One region of the Bacillus sp. JST-5 genome, then DNA from elsewhere that is predicted to be linked to it. Evidence: a T-box and tRNA genes for the amino acid it is inferred to sense, from the RefSeq annotation. Region 1 holds a T-box; the other regions hold tRNA genes.

Evidence for each region. A T-box is a leader RNA that pairs with one kind of tRNA and senses whether it is charged. The one in region 1 lies ahead of argS (arginine--tRNA ligase), so its partner is inferred to be a tRNA-Arg.
Region 2: it encodes a tRNA-Arg, which carries the amino acid that the T-box ahead of argS (arginine--tRNA ligase) is inferred to sense. The anticodon was not compared.
Region 3: it encodes a tRNA-Arg, which carries the amino acid that the T-box ahead of argS (arginine--tRNA ligase) is inferred to sense. The anticodon was not compared.

What each region holds. Positions count from the first base shown of each region.
Region 1 is NZ_JBYLHW010000086.1:4,331-9,172, reverse strand. Features, by position in the region: gene AC3ASS_RS12840 (ABC transporter ATP-binding protein) at 1-810, shown strand, start outside; gene AC3ASS_RS12835 (ABC transporter permease) at 788-1,561, shown strand; gene argS (arginine--tRNA ligase) at 1,645-3,333, opposite strand; T-box leader at 3,379-3,589, opposite strand; gene AC3ASS_RS12825 (FtsW/RodA/SpoVE family cell cycle protein) at 3,640-4,809, opposite strand.
Region 2 is NZ_JBYLHW010000042.1:2,339-7,180, reverse strand. Features, by position in the region: gene AC3ASS_RS09490 (hypothetical protein) at 1-185, shown strand, start outside; tRNA gene AC3ASS_RS09485 (tRNA-Val) at 714-786, opposite strand; gene AC3ASS_RS09480 (GNAT family N-acetyltransferase) at 1,217-1,804, opposite strand; tRNA gene AC3ASS_RS09475 (tRNA-Arg) at 2,687-2,760, shown strand; gene AC3ASS_RS09470 (hypothetical protein) at 2,806-3,270, opposite strand; gene AC3ASS_RS09465 (hypothetical protein) at 3,275-4,063, opposite strand; gene AC3ASS_RS09460 (hypothetical protein) at 4,341-4,565, shown strand; gene AC3ASS_RS09455 (phosphatidylglycerophosphatase A family protein) at 4,558-4,842, opposite strand, start outside.
Region 3 is NZ_JBYLHW010000003.1:95,437-100,278, reverse strand. Features, by position in the region: gene AC3ASS_RS01780 (PilZ domain-containing protein) at 1-238, opposite strand, end outside; gene AC3ASS_RS01775 (EAL domain-containing protein) at 214-960, opposite strand; gene clpP (ATP-dependent Clp endopeptidase proteolytic subunit ClpP) at 1,512-2,108, opposite strand; tRNA gene AC3ASS_RS01765 (tRNA-Arg) at 2,318-2,389, opposite strand; gene rpoN (RNA polymerase factor sigma-54) at 2,597-3,910, shown strand; gene AC3ASS_RS01755 (glutaredoxin family protein) at 3,926-4,177, shown strand; gene AC3ASS_RS01750 (sugar-binding transcriptional regulator) at 4,312-4,842, shown strand, end outside.

The DNA of each region.
Region 1 (4,842 bases):
TTATTGATTCCAGATAGCGGATCGTGCTTCGTGAATGGATACGATATGAAAAATCAAAGATTAAAAGCGTTAGAACATATTAGTGTCGTATTAGAGGGGAACCGAAATCTTTATTGGAGATTAACCGTTAGAGAAAATTTAGAATACTTTGCAGGCAATCGCGGCTTTTCTAGAAATGAAGTCTCCAACAAAATTAATGAATTACTTGAGCGATTAAACTTAAAAGAAAAAGAAAATGAAATGGTTAATACATTATCAAGAGGAATGCAGCAAAAAACATCTATTGCTGTTGCATTACTATCGAATACCGATGTTATTTATCTTGATGAGCCTACGTTAGGGTTAGATATTGAAACTAGCTATGAAATTCGTAAATTATTGAAATCCATTGCTGTTCAGGAGGAAAAAACCATTATTATAAGTACCCATGATATGCCGGTTGTTCAAGAAGTTTGCGATCGTGTCATAATAGTTAATCACGGTCAAATTGTTGCGGATGATCGTGTTCATAATTTATTGCAATTATTTGAAAGCAAAGCATATTCTTTTACTTTAAACGGCCATTTATCAAGTGAAAGTATCAACTATTTATCTAGAAGATATGTTGTCAACATACGTAATGAAAATAACGGAAAAACTATATTAGATGTCAATATTCTTAAGGGTGAAGATTTATACGAAATTATTGATCTATTAAAAGCGAATCAAGTACTTATCGAAAAAATTGATCGTACAACGGTTGATTTTGAAGAAGTATTTATGAAAATAGTGAAAGGGGGGGAACGTTTTGAAATGGTGGAATCTCTTTAAAAGTAACTTTAGGAGAGAAGTAATTTTATTAAAAAGATACTTGCCTAATACGATCAGTATGATATTAACTTTTTACTTTATTTTTTTAGGAATGTTTTTAGGAATTCAAATAGTAGGTGATCCTAGTAGTGCGGAGATGAATATTCAGTATGTCATTGTTAATTATATTTTTTGGTATTTAGCAATGGCAACAATGTCAGGGATTGGCTGGATGGTCAGTAATGAAGTAGTTCTTGGTACGCTCGAACAATTATATATGTCTCCTCTAGGAGCATATCGTATATTTTTATCAAGAATTGTAGCAACTACAATTATAGAATTAATTACTATTAGTGCGATGTTATTTATATCGATGTTAACAGCTGGAACTTGGCTAAATATTGATGTCTTATCAATATTCCCAATTTTACTCTTTACTTTGATTAGTATGTTTGGAGTAAGTTTTATGATTGCTGGAATGTCTGTCATATTTAAACAAATTCAATCATTTCTCCAAATTTCACAATTTTTATTTATGGGACTAACATTTGTACCATTGTCTATTGCTCCTTGGTTAGCGTTAGCTCCGATTGTAAAAGGTGTCGATATGATTCGTGAGGTGATGATTAAAGGTGTCTCATTAGTAGATTTCACGGTTGTTGACTATACCATATTAGTAGCCACTTCAGTCATTTACTTTATTATTGGTATATTTCTCTTCTTTAAGTGTGAAAAATTTGCAATGGAAAAGGGAATACTTGGTCAACATTAGTGATTGAAATTGATTGGTAAATGAAAAATAAAACTGCACCTTTAAAACCGAAAATTAAAGGTGCAGTTTCATTTTAATCTTTATTACATTTGATCAGGTGCCTGAATTCCTAATAGACGTAAACCTTCTTTTAATACAATTGTTACAGATTGAACCAATGCTAGTCTTGATTCTAGTTCTTCATTGGACTCAAGAATTCTTACCTTTCCATAATATTTATTAAAAGCTTGCGCAACATCGACTATATATTTTGCAATGATTGAAGGATCGTTTCCATGAAAAGCTTCACCGATTTTACTTGGGAAATATTTTAATTGTTTTATCAGTTCCCAACTATCATGATCCGTTAATGATTTATAACTTGGTGAATCGTATTTTCCCTTTCTTAGAAGCGAACACGCTCTAGCGTATGTATATTGAATATATGGTCCAGTTTCTCCCTCAAAAGTTAACATTTCTTCTAGAGAAAACTCGATATTATTCATTCGATGATTTTTCAAGTCGTGGAAAATGATGGCTCCAACCCCAATTTGTTTTGCAACTTCTTCTTTATTAGGCAACGTCGGATTTTTTTCTTGTATATTTTGTAACGCTAGTTTAATGACTTCATTAAGGACTTCTTCCAGTAAAACAACTCTTCCTTTACGTGTGGACATTTTTTTCCCGTTTTGTAAATACAGTCCAAATGGAACGTGTGTCATTCCCTCTGCCCATTGAAATCCTAGTTTTTTCAATACATTAAAAACTTGCTGGAAGTGTATGCTCTGCTCGTGTCCAACGACATAAAGTGCTTTTTTGAAATGATAAGTTTCATGACGATAAATGGCAGCTGCCAAATCCCTAGTTGCATATAAAGAAGCACCATCAGATTTACGAATTAAGCAAGGTGGTAAATCGAATTCTGTTAATGGAACTACATCAGCTCCTTCTGAATGCTCTAACAAATGTTTTTCTTTTAATAATTCAATGACACGCTCCATCTTATCATTGTAAAAAGCTTCTCCAGTATAAAAATCGAATGATATACCTAGTAATTCATAAATGTTTTTGAATTCTAAAAGAGAAACATTTTTAAACCATTCCCATAGTTTTAATTCTTCATCATTTCCGTCTTCTAATCTTTTGAATGCCTTACGTCCCTCTTCTTCGAGTGAAGGGTTTTTTTCTGCTTCTTCATGAAATTTTTTGTACAAAATAAATAGTTCAGAAATTGGGTTTTCTTTTACTTTTTCCTCATTTCCCCATAATTTATAGGCGGTGATTAATTTACCGAATTGAGTTCCCCAATCGCCAAGATGGTTGATGCGAACGGTTTGAAAACCACACTTATTGGCAATATTGGCAAGAGCATTCCCAATTACAGTAGAACGTAAATGACCCATTGAAAATGGTTTAGCAATATTTGGTGATGAAAAATCTACAACAATGGTTTTATCGTTTCCGAAGGATTGAGATCCATAATTGTCTTTTTCCTCCAATATCTTACACACGATCTCTTTTCCAATAATCGAACGATTTAAATGGAAGTTTATATATGGGCCAACGACGTCAACTCTTTCAATTATCGGATGCTTTAACTTTTCTCCAAGATTTTGGGCGATTTCATGCGGTGCTTTTTTGAATGTTTTGGCTAAAGTAAAGCATGGAAAAGCTAAATCTCCTAAAGTTGGATTTTTGGGGATTTCAATGATTTTGTACAAATATTCTTCAGATAACTCTGGTGAATGAATATGTTCAAATATTAAGCTAGCTAAGATTTGTTTTTCATTCATCATCATTAATACCCTCCTTTTTTATATAAAAATAGACTCGTCTCCATTAGAGACGAGTCTTTACCCGTGGTACCACTCTAGTTAACGAATAATCGTTCACTCTTTGCCTTAACGGGGCATAACCGGTAAGCTCTACTATCATTTCAAGCCTACGTCTCAAAAGTGCGCTTCTTCCTATGAAGTTTATTGGGCTCCCACCATCCCCAACTCGCTTTGAAACTTACTATAGGAATACTCTCTTTTTCATCGACTTTAATAATATAAATTTTTATTTATTATAACAATTTATGCTAATTTTAATAAGGATTAATCGTTATTTGTTGAAAACATGTAGTTTCGATGATAGAACCGAATACTAAATATGATCCCAAGTGCTAACATATTTCCCATCAAAGAACTTCCTCCATAACTTATTAATGGAAGAGGGATCCCTGTGATTGGGAGTAGTCCAACAGTCATTCCGATATTTTGGAATACGTGAAAGGTTGTCATACTAATAATTCCTGCACAGAGATATGCATTAAACTGTGATTTCGTATCTAAAGCAATTTTAATTAAATGATAGATGAGAAGGAAGTATAAACTGATAACAATACTTGAACCTATGAAACCAAATTCCTCACCTATTACACTAAATATAAAATCAGTATGACGTTCAGGAACATCTACTTCCCAAGCATTATATCCCTTTCCGGTTATCTCTCCAGATCCGATAGCTTGAAGAGATTTAATTAAATGGAAGCCTTCTTTTGATTGATAACTATAAGGATCGAGCCATGAATAAATTCGGCCAAATTGATAATCATCAACAAATTTATCAATAATATCAGGTTTCCATATAGCTATAGATAAAATAACTCCTGCTAAAATTCCAAAGAATGTGAAGGAAGGTAAAATAATCTTCCATGTAATCCCAGATACAAATATTAACCCGAGTGTAATGGCTATAAGCACTAAACCTGTTCCAAGGTCAGGTTGTTGCATGATTAAAAATAATGGTACAAAAGAAACACCTAGTAATTTAAATAATAGGAGCAAATCTGTTTTTATCGTTTTATAAATATACTTTTGATGATGGTCGACGATTAATCGACTCATCGCAAGTATCATAAAGGTCTTCATAAATTCAGAAGGTTGAATGCTCCCGACCCCTGGCAAAGTAAACCATGATTTTGCACCATTACGTGGCTCAGCAATACTTTCAGGTGCAAATATTAATATGATGAGCAAGAGAATACCAAAGCCATATAAATACCAAGCAAGTTTCCTATATTGATCCGGGTCAAAAAATAATGACATACCAATGATGATTGCTCCAACTACATACCAAGCTATCTGCATCACAACAAAATTAGTTCCGTATTGGCCTGAAGTTTGAGCACTTGAAATTGATATACAACTAACAATAAAGAATAAAAATATGATAAAGGCTAATGCCCAATCGAAACGTTCTCCTACCTTTTTCTTAGTGTTCATTTCATTCACCTTAATCAAATTAAATTAGTTTTT
Region 2 (4,842 bases), on a different contig from region 1:
AAAAATTTATTATATTAGATTCTGTTGATCATCAATTTTTTGAAAAATATCATATTCAATACATGGATGAATCTGTAGAACCCGCACCGATACCAAATTTTGATTTAGACCAACCCGTAGTGATTACAAAAATGCCAGTAGTTGTGGAAAAGGAAAAGAAGAGCAATGAAGACAAATTAAAGTAACCACTTTGTTTCATATTAAAAAATATTATCCCCCCAAAAAAGCTAATAAACCCTAGCTTTTTGAGGGGATTTGTTTTTTTATTGGATTCTATTATTAATAAATATTCTTCGTTATAAGATAGATGGTAAAATTTTCTAACTATTTTTTTAATGTTGGCAAATGATTCAGACTATTTTTCTTGCAAAAAATAAAGGCAGAAGCCATTTACTTCTGCTAAAAATCAAAAACAAATTTATAAACCTTTAAAGTATTTCGTTTATCCAAGATGTGAAAAGATAGGTTTTCCCGTGGAAGATATGGATTTATTGAATCCCTTTACACTTCCACAATAATTTGTTCCTCTTTAACTAAATCACCCTTGACTATCTAAACTAATTAAATTTTTTCTTAATTATAGACTTCATTTGTTCAACACTGTAAATAATCTGTGACCAAATTATGACCAATAAAGTGAGGAAAATAGTATACAATAAAACAAAAAAGGCTGAAATCCTTGATTTACAAGGACTTCAGGCTTCTCATTTCGATGATTCCGACTGGGCTCGAACCAGCGACCTCCACCCTGTCAAGGTGGCGCTCTCCCAGCTGAGCTACGGAATCGTATTTCGAGAACAATTTATATATTAATCGAAGCCTAATATTTTGTCAATATATCATTGCTTAAAAATAATATGAGGATGAATTTTTTTCATAGTATGGTAGCTCTCCACTCGGATAAGCAAATTCTACTAAATAGGGAAATCTCACCTTCACTAAATCACTCTGTCTAATGCCTCTTTGACGCTTCCAATACTTTCAGTCTAAATGGGCTATAGCTACTAATCTAATTTCAACATGGACTCAGTAGTAACCTTACTAATTACTTATATAAACGTCCTTTTTCTAAAATATTTGTTTAGATCGCTTCCAATTAGCTAGGGAGAGTTTTTTATTTTTATGAACCAAGTAAAAAATAGAAAGAGGCTGCCAAAGTGAAATTGATTCACCTTTAAAACAGCCTCCTTTTTGCAACTTTATGGACTATATGTGTTTAAGTCAACATTTTTTCGAAGCAATTACATTCATGGACTCGCTTAAATTTTGCCTTAATGTTTTCTTTATCATCTCCTACATAATGAGCAAATGTATGAACAGGATACAGTTTAGGAACTTCGCTTGTAATATTCCCTTTTAGTTCTTCTCCACCATCCAAATAAACGTGTAAATACGATTCAACCTTAAGGAATCCATTCTTTTTGTACCAATTAATGACCCAATCGTCATCTCTTGTCCATGCTTCTAAACGATTTAATCCCTTTTCTTTTGATAACTGTTCAGCTTTCTTTAGGAGAAGTGTACCAATTCCTCTTCTACGGAAATCTGGATGTACAGCTATATGCCAGATCATTCCCCCAAGACCTGTTCCTCTTGAACAAACGGTTCCTTCTTTAACTTCATACTCAATATCTAATAACCCTACAATTTGATCTTTTTCTACTGCCACCAACTCTATTGATGGATTATCATATTTTTCTTTTTCTTTCAAAACGTTATCAAAATATGCCGTATCAAGAAATGATAATACTCTACAGCGTACCCAACCGCGTTCATCACTTGGTTTATACTCTCTTATTTCCATATTGGTCTCCTCTTTCCATTTAAATTTTGCTTACAATTAGTTGTTCAGAGGGACTCTTTCCAAGACATGAGTATAGGCATGAAGGTCTTAATAAGTAAAAAAGAAATGAAATTGCCTCTCCTTATTGAAGGGGAAAGAGCCACCGTATTTATTTAATGAAAATTTACAAATTAAGTTTTTCATTTGTATCCCCTCCTATTCCAGTTATTACCTTACAATCCAACTATAAATAATATTCTGATAAGAGTAAATATTTTTTTAATTACATAATAAGAGAACATTTGAGGAGCCATTTTCATTCAAAGATTTCAGTCTAACTCCAAAAAAATTCAAGAATAACAATTTAATACAAAAAAGGACACTCTTAATTAATAAATGTGCCTTAAATCTATGTTTTGAAAGGAATTCGACCAAGACCCCATACTGTCAAATTCTCACGCTAAACCTCCGAATTTTAAAATGTGAGTGTTACCCTGTCAAAGTAGCAATCTCCCTGGTAAGCTACGTAATCCAAGAACAATTTATTTAAATAGCAAAGCCTAATATTTTATCAATATATCATTGCATAAAAATAATTAGAAAGATGAGCCTTTTTTTTAAAAGCAAGATACCTCCCCACTCGGACGAGCTAATTCGACATATATATAAAGTAGACCTCCACCAATCACTATATCACTCTTACTAGCGCCTCTGTTACACCTCCAATAATATGCAAAGGAAGCCGTAATGGCTTCCTTTATTATATATGGCAGAAGTGTACCCATTTAATTCTACAACAGCAAAATGTTTACAATTTCCAATTCTATTCTCAGAAAATAACTTGATTCATTAATTTATAATCATTTGACCATTTCATAAAATATTCAGTATAATATTTCACGTGTCCCGGTAGCTCAGTAGGATAGAGCAACAGCCTCCTAAGCTGTAGGTCGTGAGTTCGATTCTCGCCCGGGACGTTTTTATGATTGTCAATTTTAGCAATTTGAGCATTTTTTTGGTTTCTAGCTATTCATCACTTTGGCGACTCCTAAAGCAAAATGATTCCATAAAATATCTTCCACAAGTTTTGATTGTTTTTCCTCACAGTTGATAATTAAAATAACCTCTGAATGATTATTTGTTGAAAGTTTCATTTTTTTACTTTTCACTAACCCATAAATGAGCCTTATGACTAATCCAAGGAAAAATCCTAAAAATACACCTAAAAGTCCCCAAATGATTGGTCCCCAAGAAAGGACAAATCCAATAGATGCTCCAATCACCGAAAATACAGTAGCAAGTACCATACCTAAGTCGATCAACGATTCTCCATCGGAATTATGAATCGAGTCAAATAATTTTGTATTCTCTTGGCGCTTGTCAAGAGGAACAGCAAAAATATCTTCACGTTGAATCCCATTTTTTTCTAATGTTTTAATGGCCATTTCCAACATCATCGTATTTTCAAATGTTGAAAAAACTTGCATTTTATCACTTCACTTTTTTCCCTTTTAAAATTCGAAAGTTTCGATGCATATAATTCTCTTTTAAATACTTTCGCTGCTCCTTATCAAACAATTTGTTATTTTCAACCGTATGTACATATGAATCATAAATGGAAAAACAAAAAAGAGATGGTAGAAACAATAGCCATTCCTCATTTAATATAGCCGTTGATTCAGTAATTTTCCCATTAAGTAGCAGTGTGATTGCTTCGAGTGCATGAGAAAAATAAAAAAATACAGTTAAACAAATAATGAGAATAAAAGATGTTAATGTTCGATGTATGTAAAGATGTCCCAAACCTGGAGCAAATAAGGACCAAATAGCCGCCATAATCGGATTTCTTTTTTCTAAGTAATTGATTTCGAGTGCATTAAGTTTAAATGTTTGATAAGAATGGTTTTCTCGCTCTGCAAGCAAATAAACTTTATTTAATTCTACAGCTGATCTGTAGCTATCCCAAATACCGAACAAGTAGACGGGGATATACATCATTATCCAACGAGTATTGATAACATCTTTTGCTAACTCAATATTCCCTTGAAACGTATAAATCATTGCCAAATTCACTTTTGCATTAATATTGATAAATATCTCCCAAATGATAAAAATGTATCCTCTTAAATTTTTTCCTAATATGATATAACCAAATCCTGAAAAAGCCGCAGACCACCAAGCAACGATATACGGATTTCGCAGGTGAAGTTGATTCGTTCCAAAAATGCTGACATGGGCTTTATATCTTCTTACATTGTTAACATTTGTATGACTACTCATTTAAACCACCCATATATTCCGAAATGGCCCTGCAATAACGGTAAGATTTCACTAATATTTCCATTTATATGTTGCGCTAAATATTAGAAATGATACGGACGCTTTTTCCTTAATTGCAAATAATAGATGAAGTAGGAAAAATTAAATAAAAAATGGGATAGACCTTTGCCAATCCCATAATTTCCATATTTATTTAATAGCCTTACCCTACCATTGACATACGAACAAACGTTCTGTAAAATAAGAACAAATCAATGAAGAAAGGCTATGAGATTCCATGACTGGATTATTAAAAAGAAGTGAAAAAGAAAACTTACCTTTAGAAATTATATATTTAAAAAGGAATGGAGAATTCATTCATAGAGTAATCGTTGTGAAAAAGATCCATCCTACACATATCCAAGCTTTTTGTTTAGAAAAACATCAATTTCGTACATTTAAGATAGAACGTATCCTTTCTGCACTTCCTTATCAGTCACGTAAAAGTCATAATGTTATTTAATAATTTCTTGTTCTTTTGCTTCTTCACGATCTCTTATTTTATGAGCTACTCTTGAAGAGGCATTTGCAGCAATGCTAGCCACCATATCATCTAAAAATGTATGAACACCATCGCTATTTTTTGTATCCAGTTTTCGAATGATACCGATTTTATTTTTATCCAAATGGCCAAATGTTGTTACTGCAATGCTTCCATAACCTAAAGATGCCCCTAAAGCAATCGTTTCATCAACACCAAATAACCCCTCATCAGATTCAATGATCGATTGAAGTGGTTC
Region 3 (4,842 bases), on a different contig from region 1:
TTCCGAAGTCTTTAAAAACAATATAACAATCAACATGGTTGACGTTAATTCGATGAAATCCTCGACGATCAATGATTTTCACATTAGTTCTATTGTGGGAGTTTTTTAGATCATTTTTTAATGATTGAATTTCTCCTTTCATTTTTCTCATTCTTTTATACATCATGGTGATAAATATGATAGCTAGTAAAGATAACAGTACTAACAAGACCGTTATGAAAAGAACAATTGACTCCATATTAGCCCCCTTAAAAACTCATTAAATTTTTTTGGCTTTCCTAACTTATATCCTTGACCGAAATGAACACCAAGCTTTTTTAAAGTATTTATATCATGTTCATGATCGATCCCTTCCACAATGAGATGGATTCCAAACTTTTCACAATACGTGACCATTTCTTTGATGATTTCTTGTTTTTGCAAAGATTGACTTAAATTGATAGAAAAGTATTTATCCATTTTCAAAAAAGAAGGTTGCAATTCTATTATTCTTTTAAAACCACCTTCACCAATTCCGAAGTCGTCAATTGCAAAATGAATTCCAACTTCCTTTAAGGAATTTAAGACCTTTTTTATTGTTTGAAAATCACTAATAGGCTCTTTTTCATTAATTTCAAAAATAATAGCTTGATTTTTTAATAGATTTTTTTTCATAATGTTGTTTATGAACGAGAAAAAATCTTTGTTTAGCAATGTGGATGGAAAAACATTGATAAACAAAGAACCGTCTTTTTTGGTTAAACCTGCTTTCTGGTAGGTTTCAATGGCTTTATGAATGCACCATGTATCAAATTCGTAAAGCCTTCCTTTGTTTATAGCATCATTAAATAATTCTTCAGGCGTAAATTTGTTTGCGCGTAATAGTCCTTCAAAACCGAAAATTTCACCATTCTTCAAGTGATAAATGGGTTGGAAATGATGGAATAATTCACTTTCTTCCATCATGAGAAATGTATCCAAAATATCCCTCCTAAAATAAGAACAGCGTTTACCGAAAAGCAAACGCTGTTCTTTCTATTGGCAACCACTATCAACATTTTTTACATTGATACTAGTCACACAGGTGTAAGTCATAATCTATTGATTTGTCAGCCTTTTTAAACACGCTAAACATAATACAACAATATCCGACATAATTCAAGTTTTTTTAACAATTTTTCGTATTGTTTCTAAATTTTTCTATTTTAAAATAGTAAAATCTCAATTGGATAACAAACAAATGTGCCAAAAATTGTTTTTATTATTGAAATCATTAGCTATTGATAGAAAAAATTAAAATCATTTTCTTATATTGGAAAAACAATTGTATAGTACTTTTATCGCAGGTAATTAGTCCAGTATCATTAGTTGACGCGTTATGGAAGATGTGATTTTTGAAGCGGATATTTCAAGTTGTATGAAAGGATAAGCACAATGAATATATTGAAGATCAATAGCAGAGGATGAAAGTATATAAAAATGAAGGAAAAGCATGAGTTCGAATTTCACGAACTCATGCCTAGGTAACGAGATTATTTTCCATCAAGATGATTTCTTGAAATGATATGGTCAATTAAACCGTATTCTTTCGCTTTTTCAGCAGTCATAAAGTTATCGCGGTCTGTATCGCGTTGGATTACTTCTAGTGGTTGGCCAGTTCTTTCTGCTAAAATTCTATTTAATTTGTCACGTAAGAATAAAATACGTTTTGCAGCAATTTCAATTTCTGTCGCTTGACCTTGTGCACCGCCAAGTGGTTGGTGAATCATAACTTCACTGTTTGGAAGAGCATAACGTTTTCCTTTTTCACCAGCGGCAAGCAAGAATGCTCCCATAGATGCTGCCATTCCGATACAAATCGTTTGAACAGGAGCTTTAATAAATTGCATCGTATCGTAAATTGCCATTCCAGCAGTGATGCTTCCACCAGGGCTATTGATGTATAAAGATATATCTTTTTCAGGGTTTTCTGCATCTAAAAATAATAGCTGTGCTACGATGGAGTTCGCTACTTGATCATCAATCGGGCTTCCTAACATGATAATACGGTCTTTTAATAATCTTGAATAAATGTCATAAGCACGTTCTCCGCGGTTGGTTTGCTCAATAACAGTAGGAATTAAGTTCATGATCGTTCCTCCTTAATTAGGAAATATTAGGAAAGAAATTGAAAAAACTTTCCTTTCTTCTGTTTGATTTTAATCATACAATAAAGGTCAATGAAGGTCAAACATTTCGCACATATGTTTATATCCTTTTCCATCATTGCCATTTTACGCAAAAATAAACATAAAAAAAACTTCTACACAAAAATTTATGCAGAAGTTTTTTCAACTAGCGCCCCCGGCAGGAATCGAACCCACATTTCAAGAACCGGAATCTTGCGTGCTATCCGTTGCACCACGGGGGCATATTTAATTTCCTAATAAAGGACAAAAATTATTATATGATAATTTTATAGAATTTGCAATGTGAACAAGACTGGATTCGCTTGAATTGGAGTCATTGCAAAACCCCCTTTATGTTATTTCATACATTTCTATCATAATAGAAGAAAATCATTCCCAATCACATACAACATAAAATATAGTAAAATGAGGGAGGGGGTTGAACATATATGAATCGTTATGGATTGTACCAGCAGCAAACATTAAAGTTAGCGCTTACACAAGAATTAAAGCAATCAATTGAATTATTACAATATTCATCCTATGAACTTACGACTTTTTTAGAAGAAAAAGCTGCTGAAAATCCCCTCATTGAATTAAAATATGTTGCCAGAGATGACCTGAAAAAGAACCGATCGTTTAACAACAAAACGAAATCAAACGACTCAGATTGGATTCAAAATATTGGATCAAAACAACAAACATTGGAAAATTACTTGATTCAGCAGATTCCAATGAAAAACATCACATCCTTTGAAAAAAAAGTTCTCTTATATCTTATCGGGAATTTAGATCATAACGGATATTTAACGATTGCAGATGACGATGTCTGTTCTCGGTTTTCCATTGATTTATCAACGTATCATCATATATTAAACATTTTACAATCGTTTGAGCCTGCAGGTATTGGTGCGAGAAATTTACAAGAATGCTTACTTATCCAACTAAAGAGAGAAACGAACTCCTCGGCATTGGCGATACAAATCATCGAAAATCATTTTGAACTTTTCGCGGAAAAGAAATGGAAGAAAATTTCAACCTTAATAAATGTATCATTGTCAAATATTCAAGCAGTATATGATAAAATTCAAACATTACATCCAAGACCGGGATCTATGTTCGATCTAGAGCGTTCCTCTTATATTATTCCTGATTTTATTGTGAAAGAAACAGACGGTCAATGGGTCGTCCAGTTAGTTGAATATGGGGTCCCTCAGCTTGAATTGAATGAACAATACGATTTCGAATGGAAGTCTTACGAGGATACAAACATCAACCGTTTCCTTTCTAATTGCAAACAGGAGTTTAACTGGTTGAAAAAAAGTTTGGAACAAAGAAAATTGACAATGGTCAAAGTGATGGAGAAAATTATTGAATATCAGGGGGAATTTTTTCAGCATGGCTTCAAGTATTTAAAACCGTTAACGATGAAACAAATTGCCGAAGACATCGACATGCATGAGTCAACCGTTTCACGTGTTGTCAAAAATAAATTTGTGCAAACACCATTTGGAACGATTCCATTGAAAGATTTCTTCCCATCTGGTGTACAATCAGAAGAAAATGAACAAACGTCAGATATCTTTATCAAAAAAGAAATTCAGCGCATGGTTGATCAAGAAGACAAAAGAAAACCAATATCGGATCAACAAATGGTTGAACAATTAAAGGAAAAAGGTATCCACGTTTCAAGAAGAACAATTGCCAAATACCGCTCACAACTAGGGATATTATCTTCATCTAAAAGAAAACGCTATGAATAGAAAGGATTATTTCAAGTGAAGAAACAACTAATTTTATATACAAGAAATCGTTGCCCATTATGTGAGAAAGCAAAAGATGTATTAATACAACTACAAAAAGAAATTTCATTTGAACTTATCGAGTTAGATATTGAACAAAAAGATGAATGGGTGGAGCAATACGGATTAATGATTCCTGTAGTTTCTTTTGCAGGGGAAGTTATTCAATATGGACAAATCTCAAAAGAAGTAATAAAAAAACATTTATTAGAACATACTATGAAGTGAAAATAGTTGAAATGGAAAATGGTAACTGCTACAATGAGATTGACAGCAGGAATCATTTTTTTTACAACAAGCGGGACAAAAAACGCATACGCGGGACAAAAAATGTCCCTACTATACTTTTGGGGAGGATCAAATTGCATTCGCTGTTAAAGATTCAAAAGAGAGTGTTACCGGATCTTATACAAGTTATGCAAAAACGGTATCATATTTTAAAATTCATCGGGATGATGGAACCTGTCGGCAGAAGAAGTCTTTCGCAAAATCTCGGCATGACTGAACGGGTTCTGAGAAGTGAAGTTCAGTTTTTAAAAGAGCAAGACTTAATATCGATTTCCAGTACCGGGATGTCTTTAACAAAAGACGGGAAAGAAATCCTTGATGAATTAGACAGTTTAATGGGAGAAATCACTGGTCTTCATGAACTCGCCCATCAAATAAAAGAAAGATTTTCTATTAAACATGTCGTTGTCGTATCCGGTAATAGTGATGAGTCCCCTTGGGTAAAGAGTGAGCTAGGTAGGGCAACGGTTCAAAGTATGAAACGTTGCTTAAAAGACAAAAATATAATTGCTGTCACAGGCGGTACTACAATGGCTTCAATTGCAGATTCTCTTTCCCCTGAGTTTACAACGAATGAGGTAATATTTGTCCCTGCTAGAGGCGGA